DNA from 2 places in the Salinivibrio sp. ML323 genome. Region 1 is predicted to be linked to the other one. Evidence: riboswitches for the same ligand, from Rfam matches in the RefSeq annotation. Region 1 holds a riboswitch; the other holds the start of a gene.
The links. A riboswitch is a leader RNA that binds a small molecule or an ion and turns the genes downstream of it on or off. The one in region 1 is predicted to bind thiamine pyrophosphate.
Positions count from the first base shown of each region.

Region 2: another riboswitch for thiamine pyrophosphate. It lies ahead of thiD (bifunctional hydroxymethylpyrimidine kinase/phosphomethylpyrimidine kinase); the one in region 1 lies ahead of thiB (thiamine ABC transporter substrate binding subunit).

Region 1 covers NZ_MUES01000012.1:19,853-27,249, forward strand. The annotation lists gene leuD (3-isopropylmalate dehydratase small subunit) at 1-575, shown strand, start outside; gene BZG13_RS09150 (DUF547 domain-containing protein) at 723-1,514, shown strand; TPP riboswitch at 1,553-1,654, shown strand; gene thiB (thiamine ABC transporter substrate binding subunit) at 1,698-2,693, shown strand; partial or broken gene BZG13_RS09160 (thiamine/thiamine pyrophosphate ABC transporter permease ThiP) at 2,699-4,194, shown strand; gene thiQ (thiamine ABC transporter ATP-binding protein) at 4,188-4,910, shown strand; gene BZG13_RS09170 (GGDEF domain-containing protein) at 4,959-5,963, shown strand; gene BZG13_RS09175 (PhoH family protein) at 6,009-7,382, opposite strand.
Region 2 covers NZ_MUES01000003.1:104,882-112,278, reverse strand. The annotation lists gene BZG13_RS03505 (homocysteine S-methyltransferase family protein) at 82-984, opposite strand; gene BZG13_RS15565 (methyl-accepting chemotaxis protein) at 1,065-2,165, opposite strand; gene BZG13_RS03495 (potassium channel family protein) at 2,332-3,357, shown strand; gene thiD (bifunctional hydroxymethylpyrimidine kinase/phosphomethylpyrimidine kinase) at 3,472-4,323, opposite strand; TPP riboswitch at 4,386-4,486, opposite strand; gene BZG13_RS03485 (putative bifunctional diguanylate cyclase/phosphodiesterase) at 4,541-6,334, opposite strand; gene BZG13_RS03480 (sensor histidine kinase) at 6,331-7,397, opposite strand, start outside.

The DNA of each region.
Region 1 (7,397 bases):
TTGTTGCTCCATTGGATGCGGCGAACGTCGATACCGATGCGATCATTCCCAAACAGTTTTTGCAAAAAGTCACCCGTACTGGCTTTGGTCAGCACCTGTTTCACGATTGGCGCTTTTTAGACGATGCGGGCAAGCAACCGAACCCCGAGTTTGTGCTTAACCAAGCGCGCTACCAAGAGGCAAGCGTGCTACTCACCCGCGAGAATTTTGGCTGTGGCTCGTCACGCGAACATGCCCCCTGGGCGCTGGATGATTACGGCTTTAAAATGATTATCGCCCCCAGTTTTGCCGATATTTTCTATGGCAACTGTATCAACAACCAAATGGTGCCGGTGACCCTTGAAGAAGGCCAAATCGATGCTTTATTTGCGTATGTAGCCGAAAATGAAGGCGCGACGGTAACCCTGGATTTGCCCGCCCAAACCATTCGAGCCGGTGAGCACTGCTTTAGCTTCCAAATGGATGATTTTCGTCGTCATTGCCTGTTGGAAGGCTTAGATAGCATTGGCCTAACCCTACAGCACGATGCTGAGATCTCGCGCTTTGAGCAGCGCATCCCGGACTTTTTGTCATAAATCCCCGCTTTAGCCCACTCCACCAATAAGCGCGATCCTCGCCGCGCTTATTGGTCAAGCCCCACTTTTTTCCATTCACCATGAAACCAACAACGCATTTGCTTGGTCTAGTCTGAAAAGAAGGCTTGCTGAAAATAAGGACGGGCAATGCAAAAACGTTTGATACTTCTATTCTGTTTGGTTTTTCCGCTGTTTAGCCAAGCGGCCCCCAAAGCAGAGTATTGGGCGATGTGGGATGCCCATAACCCTGACAGCCAGGCAACCTTCACTCATCACACTTGGCAAGTATTGCTCGATAAGTATTTGCAGCCTCAGGGGCAGCACACCTTATTTAACTATGCGGCGGTCACCGACGCTGACAAGAAAGCCCTCGATCATTATATCCGCATGCTCACCGCGCGCGACCCGCGCACCCTGACCAAAAACGAGCAATACGCGTATTGGGTCAACCTTTACAATGCGGTCACCGTAAAACTGATTATCGCCGAGTACCCGGTCAGTTCCATCACCAAACTCGGTGGGCTATTTAGCTTTGGACCTTGGGATGATGAGGTGGTCACGGTGGCAGGTGAACCCCTTACCTTGAATGATATTGAGCACCGCATTCTGCGCCCACTATGGCAAGATCCGCGTACCCACTATGCGGTTAACTGTGCCAGTTTGGGTTGTCCAAACCTGCAACCTAAGGCCTTCCAAGCAAACGCGCTTGAGGCACAGCTCGAACAAGCGGCCTATCGTTTTATTAATAGCGACAAAGGGGTAAGTCAGCAAGGCGATCAATGGCAGCTTTCTTCTATCTATGAGTGGTTTGAGGCTGATTTTGGTGGCGATAAGCAAGGCGTGATCGCTCACATAAACCAGTATCGCGATATTCCATTGCCACAAGAGGCAACATTGGAATACGACTACAACTGGGACCTTAACCAACTCGCTGACTAAAAGGCTTGGTTAACCCTAAGCCAATCAGTACAATGGCTTGGTACTCATTGGGGAGCCTCATGGCTGAGATTGCGCACCGCGCTAGACCCATCGAACCTGATCCAGCTAACACTGGCGTAGGGATTGAGACTTGATGTTGCCATCAACTTGCCTCAACACCCACGCCCAACTTAGGAGCGTGCTGTGAAAGTTTTTACCTCTGTTCTCACTCTGATTTCTCTGTCGCTGTTATCACTCAGTGCCCGCGCCGTGGACCCACTCACCGTGTATACCTATGACTCCTTTATCGCCGAATGGGGCGCAGGGCCCAAAATCAAAGCCGAATTTGAAAAACAGTGCGATTGCCAACTGGAATTCGTGTCTCTCGATGATGGCGCCGCTTTGCTCAATCGCCTACGCATTGAAGGGGAAACCACCCAAGCCGATATCGTACTCGGGATGGATACCAATTTAATGAAAGAAGCCGAGCGCAGCGGCATTGTCGCTGAGCATGCGGTCAATACTGAGCGCCTGCAAGTGCCTGGCGGGTGGGACAACAACTACTTTATCCCTTACGATTACGGCTATTTTGCCTTTGTGTATGACACTACCCGCTTGCTCGATCCGCCCAAAAGCCTCAAAGCCTTGATTGAAGAGCGCGACGATATCAGTGTGATTTACCAAGATCCGCGCGTCTCAACCGTCGGCCAAGGCTTAATGCTCTGGATCCAAAAAGTGTATGGCGATGATAACCAACAAGCATGGCGCGAACTGGCTGACAACACCATTACCGTGACCAAAGGCTGGACCGAGGCGTACAACATGTTCCTTAACAAAGAAGCCGACATGGTGCTTTCTTATACCACTTCACCGGCCTATCACCGGGTTGCCGATGAGGACGACCGCTTTGCCGCTGCCATGTTTGAAGAAGGCCACTACATGCAAATCGAAGTGGTGGCAAAATCAGCCTACACGGATCAACCGGAACGTGCAGACGCGTTTTTACAATTTATGCTCAGTGATGCAGCTCAGTCTGTGCTCCCAACCACGCAGTGGATGTATCCGGTAACCGATGTCAACCTGCCTGATGCCTTCTACACCTTAGACAAGCCGGAGGAAAGCCTGCTATATCAGCCTGATGAAGTGATGGGCAATCGCCAGCAATGGGTGCGTGACTGGCAAACCGCGCTGGTTGAATAGCCAAGATGCTCAACCCTTCTCGAACCTGGCCGGGCAGTATGGCGGCCAGCTTAGTCGTGGTTTTGATTGGCAGCGCACTCTGGGCGCTGTTCTCTCACAGCCACGACCTAGTGCTCACCGCGTTGTGGCAAGATACCTACCTGCGCCATGTCACCTACTTTAGCTTTAAGCAGGCGACCTTATCTGTGATGCTCAGCGTTGGGCTTGCGATACCCGTCGCCCACGCCCTGTATCGCCGGCAGTTTCCAGCCAAGGCATGGCTGCTTAAGCTATTTGCCATGACCTTGGTGCTACCGGTATTGGTGGGGGTATTTGGACTGGTTGCCATCTATGGCCGCAGCGGCTGGATTGCGCAAGCCTTCGCGCACTTTGATGCGACGATGCCGTTTTCTATTTATGGTTTAAGTGGCATTTTGCTCGCGCATGTGTTTTTTAATCTGCCATTTTCCGCCCAACTCATGGTGCAAGCGTTAGAGGGGATCCCCGCTGATCAACGTCGTCTTGCTACCCAGCTAGGGCTGAAAGGCTGGCAGCGCTTTAAGCATTTAGAATGGCCGTATTTACGCCAAAGCTTGCCTCATATCGTCGGGCTGGTGTTTATGTTGTGCTTTACCAGCTTCGCCACCGTGATGGCACTGGGCGGTGGGCCGAAAGCCACCACAATAGAGCTGGCCATTTACCAAGCCATTCATTTTGATTTCGATTTACAAACGGGTGCTGTCCTTGCGCTTTGGCAAATGCTGTTATGTGGCGCCATCGCATTTACCGTGCAAACTTTGACGCGCCCGCTGCCGAGTACGCCCAGTGAAGTGCTGCCTCTTCCCGCCTCTTTGGATAGCCGAGCCGCCAAATGCTGGGACGCGATGGCGCACTGTGGCAGGCGACACTGCACTCCCTCGCCATTGCCTCAGGGGCAACCAGCTTTGCCTTTGTGCTTGCAGCCGCAGTGATCCTCGCTAGCCGCCACTGGCGCTTACACGGACGCAAAAAACAGGCGGATGGGATAGAAACGCTAGGAGCCATTATCCTGGTGGTCCCGAGCATCGTGCTCAGCACCGGGCTTTTTTTGCTGTTTCGCCAGTTTAGCGACGTATTCAGTTTAGCGCTGTGGCTAGTGATGGCGGTGAACGCCCTGATGGCGCTGCCTTATCTCATAAAAGTATTAAGTGCCCCCGCGTTTCAGGTTGCCCAGTCTTACCATAATCTGTGCGCCACCTTAGGCGTAAGAGGCATCACGCGTTTACGTCTGATCGAATGGGACTGTTTACGTGCACCGATTGCACGCGGTGTCGCGGTGAGTTTTGTGTTATCGATGGGTGATCTCAGTGCGATAGCCCTATTTGGCAGCCAAAACTTTCAAACCCTGCCCCTGTATTTATTTCGCTTAATGGGCAGTTACCAAATGGAAGCCGGTGCTGCTGCAGCGATGCTGTTACTGCTCACCAGCTTGGGATGTTATGCCCTGCTTACGCGCCTTATCCAATGGAGACACGCATGTTAACGCTTTCCAATGTCCATTACCGTTACCAGCAAGATTGGATGATCTTTGATGCCAAGATAGCGCCGGGGGAGATTGTGGCTGTGCTCGGCCCAAGCGGGGCGGGAAAGAGCACCTTGTTATCCTTGATTGCCGGGCTGATCGCGCCAGATAGTGGCGAGATCACCATTGATGGCAAGCCCGTCACCACGACGCCCGCCCACCAGCGACCATTGTCTATCTTGTTTCAAGAGCACAACGTCTTTACTCACTTGTCGGTATTCGACAATATGGCCATTGGCTTGTCGCCATCACTGAAACTCACCGCTTCCCAGCGTGACAGCATTCACCAGGCGGCCCACGCCGTGGGTTTAAATGACTATCTGCCACGTCTGCCCGGTCAACTATCAGGTGGCCAACGCCAACGCATCGCCTTGGGTAGAAGCATCGCACGTAACCAGCCTTTATTGCTGCTCGATGAGCCCTTTTCAGCGCTCGACCCTGCGCTAAAAAAGGATATGCTGGCATTGGTCAAGCGTACCGCCCAAGCACAAGGCACGACGGTGGTAATGGTCACTCACCATCCCGAAGATGCCCAAGCCATTGCCTCTCAGTTTCTTTATCTCGATGAGGGACAAGTTCGTCTTCATCGTCCAATTGAAGCGCTCAATCATCCGCCAGAAATGATGCAAGGTTACATGGGCACCGCTGACGATTCGTTTTGGGTGGCATCCCCCTGATAGGCTTCTATACTAAGGAAAACACGGTAGATTCCAAGGAGGCGTCCTGTGGCCGCCAGCAGTATCCAGATTCTCGACTCGATCGTCGACTTTACCGCTAAAACGGAAGTCGACGCGATTACTAAGAGCTTGCTGACCTCGATTACCGAGCTTACTCCGGTTGGCGAAGTCGTACTGCTTGATTACTGCGATGATATGCAGCCTGCCTTTACCGTACTCGGCACCAACGACAACAGTGCGTTTCAGCAAGAGAATATCCATCAAATTGACGCACTTTTGGCAGAGTGCCTTGCGTCCCAAGCGGTTATTCAACACCACACTCATGATCATGTATTGATTGCCGTTCCCATCTATTATGAGAAAGAAGATGGGGTCAGCAGTATTTTGTGCGGCCGCGCCAAAAGCCTTAGCCAAGATCAACGTGCTTTGGTGGCCGGACTCACGCGCATTTATGAGAACTACCAGCAGATTATTATGGCGAGCGAACGTGACAGCTTTACCAGCTTATTTAATCGTAAAGTCTTATCTAAAAAGCTGGATCTGATATGTGATCGCTTAGCGCAAAGCGAGGCGACGCCAAACAGTGACGCTGACAGCGCTCTCTCACCTTGGGTGTGCATTTTCGATGTCGACCACTTTAAGCAGGTCAATGACAATTTTGGTCATGTGTTTGGTGACGAGGTCATCTTGTTACTGGCTTCACTAATGCGCCAGAGCTTCTCTTCACAAGACACCTTGTTCCGGTATGGCGGCGATGAATTTGTAGTGCTATTTCAGCCCTGCTCGCGGGCCATGGCCGAACAAAAGGCCAATGCCTTTATTGCCAATGTCAACGCGCGAGACTTTGGTGCCGCCCAAACCGTGACCATTTCCATGGGCGCGACACGGATTGAACATGGACAGCTGAGCACCAGCGTCATCTTAGGCTACGCCGATCAGGCGCTTTATCACGCTAAACAAAATGGCCGTAACCAGGTCGCTTTTTATGATGATTTACTGCAGTCTGGGGTGGTCAAAACCTTTGTCGCCGAGGACGATGTTGAATTGTTTTAGGCAATGGATGAAGGTGGCGGCCTGATAACCGCCACCTGATATCAGCTATAAATTCTCTTCGGCAAACTCAGCCAAGCGACTGCGCACCACGCCATTGAGGTACACACACGCACTGCCTTCAAAGTTTTTAAACCGCTCAACAATATAGGTCAGCCCAGATGTCACTGGGGTCAAATACGAAGAATCGATTTGCGCCAAGTTCCCCGAGCACACCAACTTGGTCCCCTCCCCACACCGAGTAATAATGGTTTTAAGCTGAGAGGCGGTGAGGTTTTGGCACTCATCCAAAATCACGAACGCGTTTTGAATCGAGCGGCCACGCATAAAGTTAATCGATTTAAACTGCAGATTCGCTTTCTCCATGATGTAACGCATCGAGCCATCGGTGCACTCATCGTGCATGTGCAAGGCTTCTAGCGTATCGGTCACGGCTCCTAGCCAAGGCAACATTTTCTCTTCTTCGGAGCCCGGCAAAAAGCCAATTGACTCGCCAATATCTGGGGTATTGCGGGTTACGATGATTTTATCGTACATCCCTTTTTCTACCACCTGCTCAAGCGCGGCGGCCATCGCCAGAATGGTTTTACCACAGCCTGCCGGACCGGTGAGGATCGCCAAGTCGATACTCGGATCGAGCAACGCATCCATCGCCATCCCTTGGTAGATATTTTTCGGTTTCACATCCCACGCAGCGCGATGCATCAATCGCTCTCGGCTCAGATCTTTAATCACCGCTTTATCGCCATCAATGGCTTGCACACGCGCGGCAAAATCGTCACTGTCATCTAACAGGTATTGGTTAACAAACGGCGTATCGAGAAGCTCTGACGGCAACGTATGTAGGGTCTCTGTGCCATAGGCTTGACTATTACATTCTCCCACTTTATCCCAAAAGCTGCCTGCAAATTGATGGAAACCTTTGGTTAGCAATCGCACATCATCAATCAGCTGATCGGTGCGGTAGTCCTCCACATACATCACCCCCGCCCCTTTGGCGCGCAAGCGCATATTGATGTCTTTGGTCACCAATACCACTTTGCGGGGTGAGCGCTTAGTTTGCAGGTACAACACCGCATTGAGTATGCGGTTATCACCCGCTTTATCGGCAAAGGCATGGACGGTTTCTTTGATCTCAAAATCAGCGAGGATCGACACCGCCCCTGTCGCATCGCCTTTGCCAACGGCAATGCCCTCGCCAATTTCGTCAGGAGTGGCCTCTTTAAAAATATCTTCCAGCGCACGGATCGCCACACGCGCATCCCGTGAAACATCGCGTTTGCTATCTTTAATCCGGTCAAGTTCTTCGAGGACAGTCATGGGGATCACGACATCGTGTTCTTGGAAAGAGTAAATCGAGAAAGGCTCGTGGAGGAGAATATTAGTATCAAGTACAAACAGCTTCCGGTCGGCGTCGCCCATAGGCACCTCCTGTAT
Region 2 (7,397 bases), on a different contig from region 1:
ATGATGACACTTTTATGCGCGTAAACTGTTTGCGGATTCGCTTTCACGGATGAGCTGTTCTAATTGCTTCGACTCATGCCCCTAACGCCCCAGTTCCGAAAACTTGATGATCTCGTGGGACTGCTCAAGGGTTTGTGCGAGGTGTTGGATATGGGCGGGGGTGATTTCGCAGCAGCCGCCGACGACGAAGGCGCCGTCGGCAATCCATTGTTGTACGCGTTCGGTGTGGACTAAGGGTGAGAGATCTTCCCGCGCTTGCAGGGCATCGGCTTTGCTGCCTTTGGCCATGTCTTCTACCGATTTAAACGCATTGGCATAGCCACCGACAATGTCGGCCTGGGTCGTCATTTTTGGCATCGCCGTAGTAAGCACTTCTGGGTCGCAGCAATTGAGCATCACTGCTGTCGGCGCGTAGTCAGTGACCGCGTGCATGGCTTGTTCTAGCGACTCGCCAGAGCGGAGTGCGCCATTAGGCTCTAGCCGAAACGCCACCCCAAACGGTTTGCCTTGCTCACGGGCGGCAGCGCACGCTGCACGCGCTTCTAGGGTGTTGGTCATGGTTTCGATTAAAAACACATCCACATGAGGCTGTAGGCGGGCGACATGAGAAAACTCGGCTTTCATATCGTCAAAGCTGCGCTGCGGCTGGCCGAGATAGCTGCCCACCAGCGGCGGCAAACAGCCGGCAATATCGACATCGGCGCCTGTCTCATCCACCGCTTGCTGCAGCGCTTCGAAGGCTTTTTGATAAATGGTGTCTATTTTATCGCTCAGGCCGGCTTTGGCGAGGCGCGTGGGCGTCGCTGGGTAGGTATTCAGGGTATGCGTTTTTGCGCCGGCGCGAATAAAATCTTTATGCACGTCTTTGACAATGTTGGCATGTTTTAACATCACCGCGACCGACCAAAGCTTCGAGCTCACATCCGGACCACGTTGATAAATTTCCTGTCCTAGGCCGCCATCGAGTAATGCAATCGACGTCATGGTTACTTCAGCCTCCTTCGGCCATCTTTCCTTAGTTTGACTTGAGATTACCATGCGCTCGTCGATTTAACACCCCGTTGTTATGCCACCTCTTCACTGCCTTCTATTGCGAGATGTTCAAGCTTATCGATGACCGTCATGCTGGCGTTTTCCATCTCTTTTAATGCGGTGACCATTTGCTCGGGTTGTTGAGCATGAAACGCTGCCACCGCAGCCTTGGCGTGGGTGTGCACTTGCTCGTGAGGCCCGGAAATGGCTTTAAACGTTTGCAACTGCCCAAAATATTGCTGCCCTTCACCATGGTTATACCACTGGCCGAGTCGGCATTGGGTGTGATCGGTGACATCGTCCGCCATCATGCTGTCTTCGCCTAATACCACGCGGTATATCGCAAATTTAAAGCTGATGTGATCAAGTTTTGCCAGTTCACAAAAGGCGCGCAGTGCAGAGGCTTTAATGGTGGTGCGGCTGTGCTGTGCTTGCTCACTTTGGGTGGCCATGGCATCGGCAACCTGTTGGCCTTGTTCGCTGTATTGAATGGCTTCAGTGGCAAGGGTATCGGTGAGCGTGCACGCATGGCTGCTGCCCGCACGAATTTTTTCCACCAGCTGGGTAATATCTTGCGTGGCGGTGGACGTGCGCTCGGCAAGGTTGCGTACTTCATCAGCGACCACCGCAAACCCTCGGCCCTGCTCGCCGGCGCGTGCCGCTTCAATGGCTGCGTTTAACGCCAGCAGGTTGGTTTGATCGGCGACATCACGAATCAAATTGACAATGCCACTCACCTCTTGGGCATGTTGATCGAGCGAGCGAATCGCTTCCGACGATTGCTGACATTGCGAAGATAACGACTGCACATGGCGCGCAAGGTCATTGACTTGCTCGGCACATGATGCCGCTTGGTGGCTCACTTCGGTCACACGCTCTTTTTCACCGTTAATGGTGTCCGCCAAGGTGGCCAGAGAGGATTGGGTGGCGTTAATCGAATCACCAAAGTGGCATAAGTTGGCGTCGATCGCTTTGCCGGTTTGGCGTTTTTTCTCTGCGGTGTCTAGCTCTTCCTGCAATTCAGCTTTCTCTGCATTCAGCGCGTCGATGGTATGATTAATCTGTTCAATTTTTTGCTGTTGAGCGACTTGTTTTTGCTGTTCTTGTTCAAGTTGACGACGGGATATAAACACGCTGACTCCTAATTAAGCTTTTTATAATATTTTAACGCTTAATATTGGTTTTGTATGATAAACGGAGCGAAATGTGATCCATTTTACGCCAATCATTTGATTTACACTGTAAACCGATAAAAAATCCCGCCATACTGACGTCTCTGCGGCGAATGAGCGAAACATTATGACCTTTTGGTTGCTTTTTAAACGTTGGATTATCAGTCACTTCGCCCATTTAAATGGGCGTATTTTGGGCTTGGTGGTCCTTGCTTACGGCATCATCGGCTGGCTGCTTTTGTACTGGGCGGGCGAAACCGAGATGACCCAGTCACTCGGTCGCTATATTTATTACTTAATGGTCACCGCGTCCACCGTTGGCTATGGCGACTATTCGCCAGCGACAGAAGCAGGACAGTGGATTACCGCCTTTTGGATTATTCCCGGCGGGCTGGGGTTATTTGCCGTTGTAATTGGCCATGTAACCAGTGCGTTGGTCGATTATTGGCGACGTGGATTACAAGGAAAACGGAGTCTTACAGTGAAAAATCATATTCTGGTGTTAGGGTGGAATGGTCAACGCACTATCCAGCTTATTCGCCTACTACAAAGCGGTGTGCATGGCGATCGTCCTATTGTGCTTTGTGTGCGTCCCGAAATGGAAAACCCGCTCCCTGGCGAGGTGGAATTTGTGCGCGTCACCAGCTTTACCGACGCCGAGGGCATTGCCCGTGCGGGTATTGATAGTGCCGCGAGCATTATTATCGATAACCCCGAAGACGATATTACCCTGTCAGCGGCCCTGTTCTGCGCGCATAAAAACCCCTCAGCGCATCTGCTCGCCTACTTTCAAGATGATGCACTCAGCCAAATACTCAAACAACACTATCCACACGCCGAGTGTGTACCGTCTGTTTCCGTGGAAATGCTGGCGAAAGCCGCTGTTGATCCGGGTTCCAGCCAATTACATCACGAGCTGTTAAGCACGGCACAGGGGATGACGCAGTATTGCGCACGCTATCCTACCAATGCGAGTGCCACGGATGTGGGCACCCTGTTCAAACAATTAAAGCACGAATACGATGCGACATTAATTGGTCTCGATAAAGGTGAAGGCATTACCCTTAACCCCAACCTTGCAACAGACGTCGCCCCTGGCGATCGCGTATTCTATATTGCAGCCGAGCGTTTACCGCATTGGTCAGCGGCGTGATTCGGGTACCATTCATCACACGCGACACCTGCTGTTAGCCTTTCCCGAGCAGTCCGCCGCTTCACCTTAGAAGCGGCGGACTCGCTTTAGATGCCCTATTGGTGAAAAACCGACCTATTCAACCGAGGCTTCTTGTACATAGTGATGACGCGCTTCGACTGGGTAAGCGTAAAAATGATGTACAGGCCCCGCGCCTCTTCCCACCTTTAACTGCTGGCTATGCGCTAACGCGTCGGTGAGATAACGCTTAGCCGCTCGCCCGGCCTCGATAGGTGTCAGTCCCTGCGCATAAAAAGAGGCAATCGCCGCGGACAGTGAACAGCCTGTGCCGTGCGTATTTGCAGTCTCAACCCGACGGGCGCTCAAGGTTTGGCACGTATCTCGGCTAATCCATACATCCACACTTTCAGTGGCGTGATGTAAATGGCCACCTTTGAGCATCACGTACGGACATCCGAGCTTGCGCAGTGCCGGCACTAAGGCGTACATCTCCTCGGTGGTTGTCGGAACAGGACACCCAGTTAAACGTGCGGCTTCTGGCAAGTTGGGGGTTAAAATGGTCGCGCGCGGGATCAATGTATTGATCAGTGCATCCATGGCGTCATCATCTAATAACGGATCGCCGCTGGTGGCGATCATGACCGGATCGAGCACGACTGGTAAGTGCGGGGAGCGCGCGAGCACAGCGGCTACTTCGCGAATAATCGCTTGGTTGGCGAGCATGCCGATTTTCACGGCACGTACTGGCATATCGTACAACACCGCATCCAATTGGGCGCGGACAAAACCAGGATCAACCGCCGAGACGGCCTCAACGCCACAGGTGTTTTGCGCGGTTAATGCGGTGATCACCGAGCACGCATAACCGCCGGTAGCTGAAATCGCTTTAATATCGGCTTGAATGCCGGCACCGCCACCGCTGTCTGAGCCGGCGATGGTAAGAATTACAGGTGGAGATAGGTTCATATTGGCCCCTTAATCATCAGGGGCGGAAGGAGACAAAACCACGCACGATGGCGCGACCTTGTGTGCTGAGCACGTCAGTTCCCTCCGCCAGTGCTAACTGGATCAGGTTCTACGGGTCCTGCTTTCACAGTCTCAGCAATTGCTTGCTCCCCGACTAACACGATCAGAATATAAACCTTAGTGATAAAGCGCAAGGTTGAGGGTGCTAATTGCGCGTTTAGGCCATCTCATTATTATTGCTGGTTGCGTTGCTATTGATCGTCGCGTTGCTATTAATGGTCGCGTTGCCTTGGTTGGCGGTTTTAAGCAGTTGTTCAAATCCTTCTTGAATTAGCGGCCGTGCGTATAAAAAGCCCTGTACTTGGTCGCAGCCAATGGTTTGTAGCACATACTGCTGGTCCTCTTTTTCGACGCCCTCGGCGACCACACCATGACCAAAACCATGGGCTAAATCAATCACGCTACCCACCAAGTGCTTATCACTGGCGTTGGTAGCCAAGTCGTGGATAAAGCTGCGATCAAGTTTGACCCAATCGACCGGTAACTGTTTAAGGTAACTGAGTGAGCTATAGCCGGTGCCAAAGTCATCGAGGGCAATATGCATGCCTGCATCTCGCAATTGTTGTAGCTCTTTCAGTGCCACCGACATGTGCTGGATCAGTGCTGATTCTGTGACCTCTAATTGAATCAGATGCAAAGGGACATCAACTGCCTGGCACCGAGCTAAGACGCTGTCAGCAAAGCCGGGGCGAAACTGCTGGGCAGAAACATTGACTGACAGGTGGAAGCTATCGTTGATCAGTTTATTTTTTCGCCAACATTCAACCGCGGCTAAGGCCATCACCAGTACGTGGTCGCCCAGTTGGATCATATCTGCGCTGCGTTCGGCGATGGGGATAAATTCCGCCGGACTGATGGCCCCAAGGGTCGGATGCTGCCAACGCAACAGCGCTTCCGCGCCTATCATCAAACCGCCGTCTAATCGCCATTTGGGTTGATACACCAGTGATAATTGTCCGCTTTGCAGTGCTGGCCCTAATTCGGTGCGAATCAAATGCGCGCGCTGAGCTTGGCTATCAAGCTCAGGCTGATATTCGCCGATAAGTTGGTCATCCGTCGGAATCGCTAAAATGGCTTGACGAAACAGTTGCGCCACATCTTGTGTCTCATGCTCCGTGCGGCTGATACCAATGTGGCAACGTAAAAACATTAAACGCCCATCGAGCGTGTGGTGTCCGCTGATCAACCGATTGATGCGCGCGGCTTTTTCTACGGCATGGTTATCGTGTTCTTCAATCAGCATCACCAGTCGTGTGCTATCCCAAACGCCAATGCGATGTGGGCGCGCCACTGTACTATTGGCTAGCAGATTGGCCACTTGTTTGTATAGTGCCTCTGTCATTAAATGGCCTTGGTGTTTGGTCACCGCTTCCATGCCATCTAAGGCAATCATCATCACAGTCACCGGCCCTTTGCTCAGCTGGCGCTCAGCGGCATCTAATAATGCGCGACGATTTGGTAGCCCGGTTAACGGATGGGTCAAAGACAGCGCGCGTAAAGCCGCCGTTTGTTTGTTAACCAGCATTTGCAGCCGTGCCGCTTGATCGCGCTCTTTACGGGTTTTCAATTGCAGATGCAAAAGGTTTTGAATCCGTTGCAACACCTCATCGTGATCAAAGGGTTTGCTGATGTAATCAATCGCGCCACGGCATAACGCTTGGTTACGCAAATTCAGGTCATTATCTGCGGTGAGTACCATCACGGGCGGGCAATGCTCATCTAAAGCGTCATTAAGATCATCCAGCACCAGTAAGCCAGAGCGCTGCGGCATCCGCATATCGAGTAAAATCAGGTCGGGAACGGGGGAGAGAGCATCGGTGACAAGGCGAGGATCGGTGAGCCCATTCAGCTGTTGATAACCGGCTTGCTTGAGCATGGTAGACAGTAAGTGAATGTTTTCCGGTCGATCATCAATGATCAGTATATGTGCTTGTGACGGATCCTTTATCATAGCCTCTCCTCTAATAATAATTGTATGGCCTCAGCCAAGTCCGCTGACGAGAGCGGCAACGATAAACGTTGTAATGTCGGTTTGTTATGTGGTTCGTCGCATGGGTTGTCAGTCAGAACAATGAGTGGTTTGTCGCCAAATTGTGCTTGTATTTGTTCGGACGTTGCCGCAACGCTATCAGCCGCTATAATGACTAACGATGGCGGAGACGCGAGCGCAACAGCCTCAGCCAGTGACAGCTCATGCGCATGATAGAGTGTCAACATTGGCCAATCTTCAAAGCAATCGGTCATCAGGCGCTGGCGGGCACTGTTATTATCAATATAGAGCACGCGATGCGGCTGGCTCACGCGGAGACACGTACAACCTTGATCGTCAGGTCGCGTCGACGCCCGGTAAGGGAAAGTCACTGAAAAACAACTGCCCTTGCCTGGCTGGCTTTTTACTGACATCTCGCCTTGCATTTGCACAACCAATTGGTGGCTCACCGCTAACCCCACACCTGCCCCTTCAATCTGTGATTGTTCGGCGGCCAAGCGGTTAAATGGCTCAAAAAGATGGTTTAACCGATTTTCAGCGATGCCGATCCCGGTATCTGATACAGAGATCGTCAAGGTTGACGATGGTTGACTGGCTTCAACCCATACTCGCCCCTGAGGATGGTTATATTTAATCGCGTTGCTGAGTAAATTGATCAACACTTGTTTGAAACGGGTTGGATCCACATATAGGTCGCCACTCAGATCCGCGGGTAGGCAATCATCTAACTCAACGTGCTGCTGCTTTGCGAGCGGGAGTAGTGTTCGAACGGCATCACTGACAAGGGCGCGAACCGGATACCAAGTGACATTGACCACCGTTTTTCCTGCCTCAAGTTTGGCAAGATCCAGCACATCATTAATTAAGGTGAGTAAGTGGCGACCACTTTGGTGAATTTGATCGACATATTGCCGTTGCGTCTCCGTCAAGCGAGGAGAAGAGGATCGTTGTAGTAGTTGCGCATAACCGAGCACACTGTTTAAAGGCGTGCGCAGCTCATGACTCATGGCAGAGAGAAAATCAC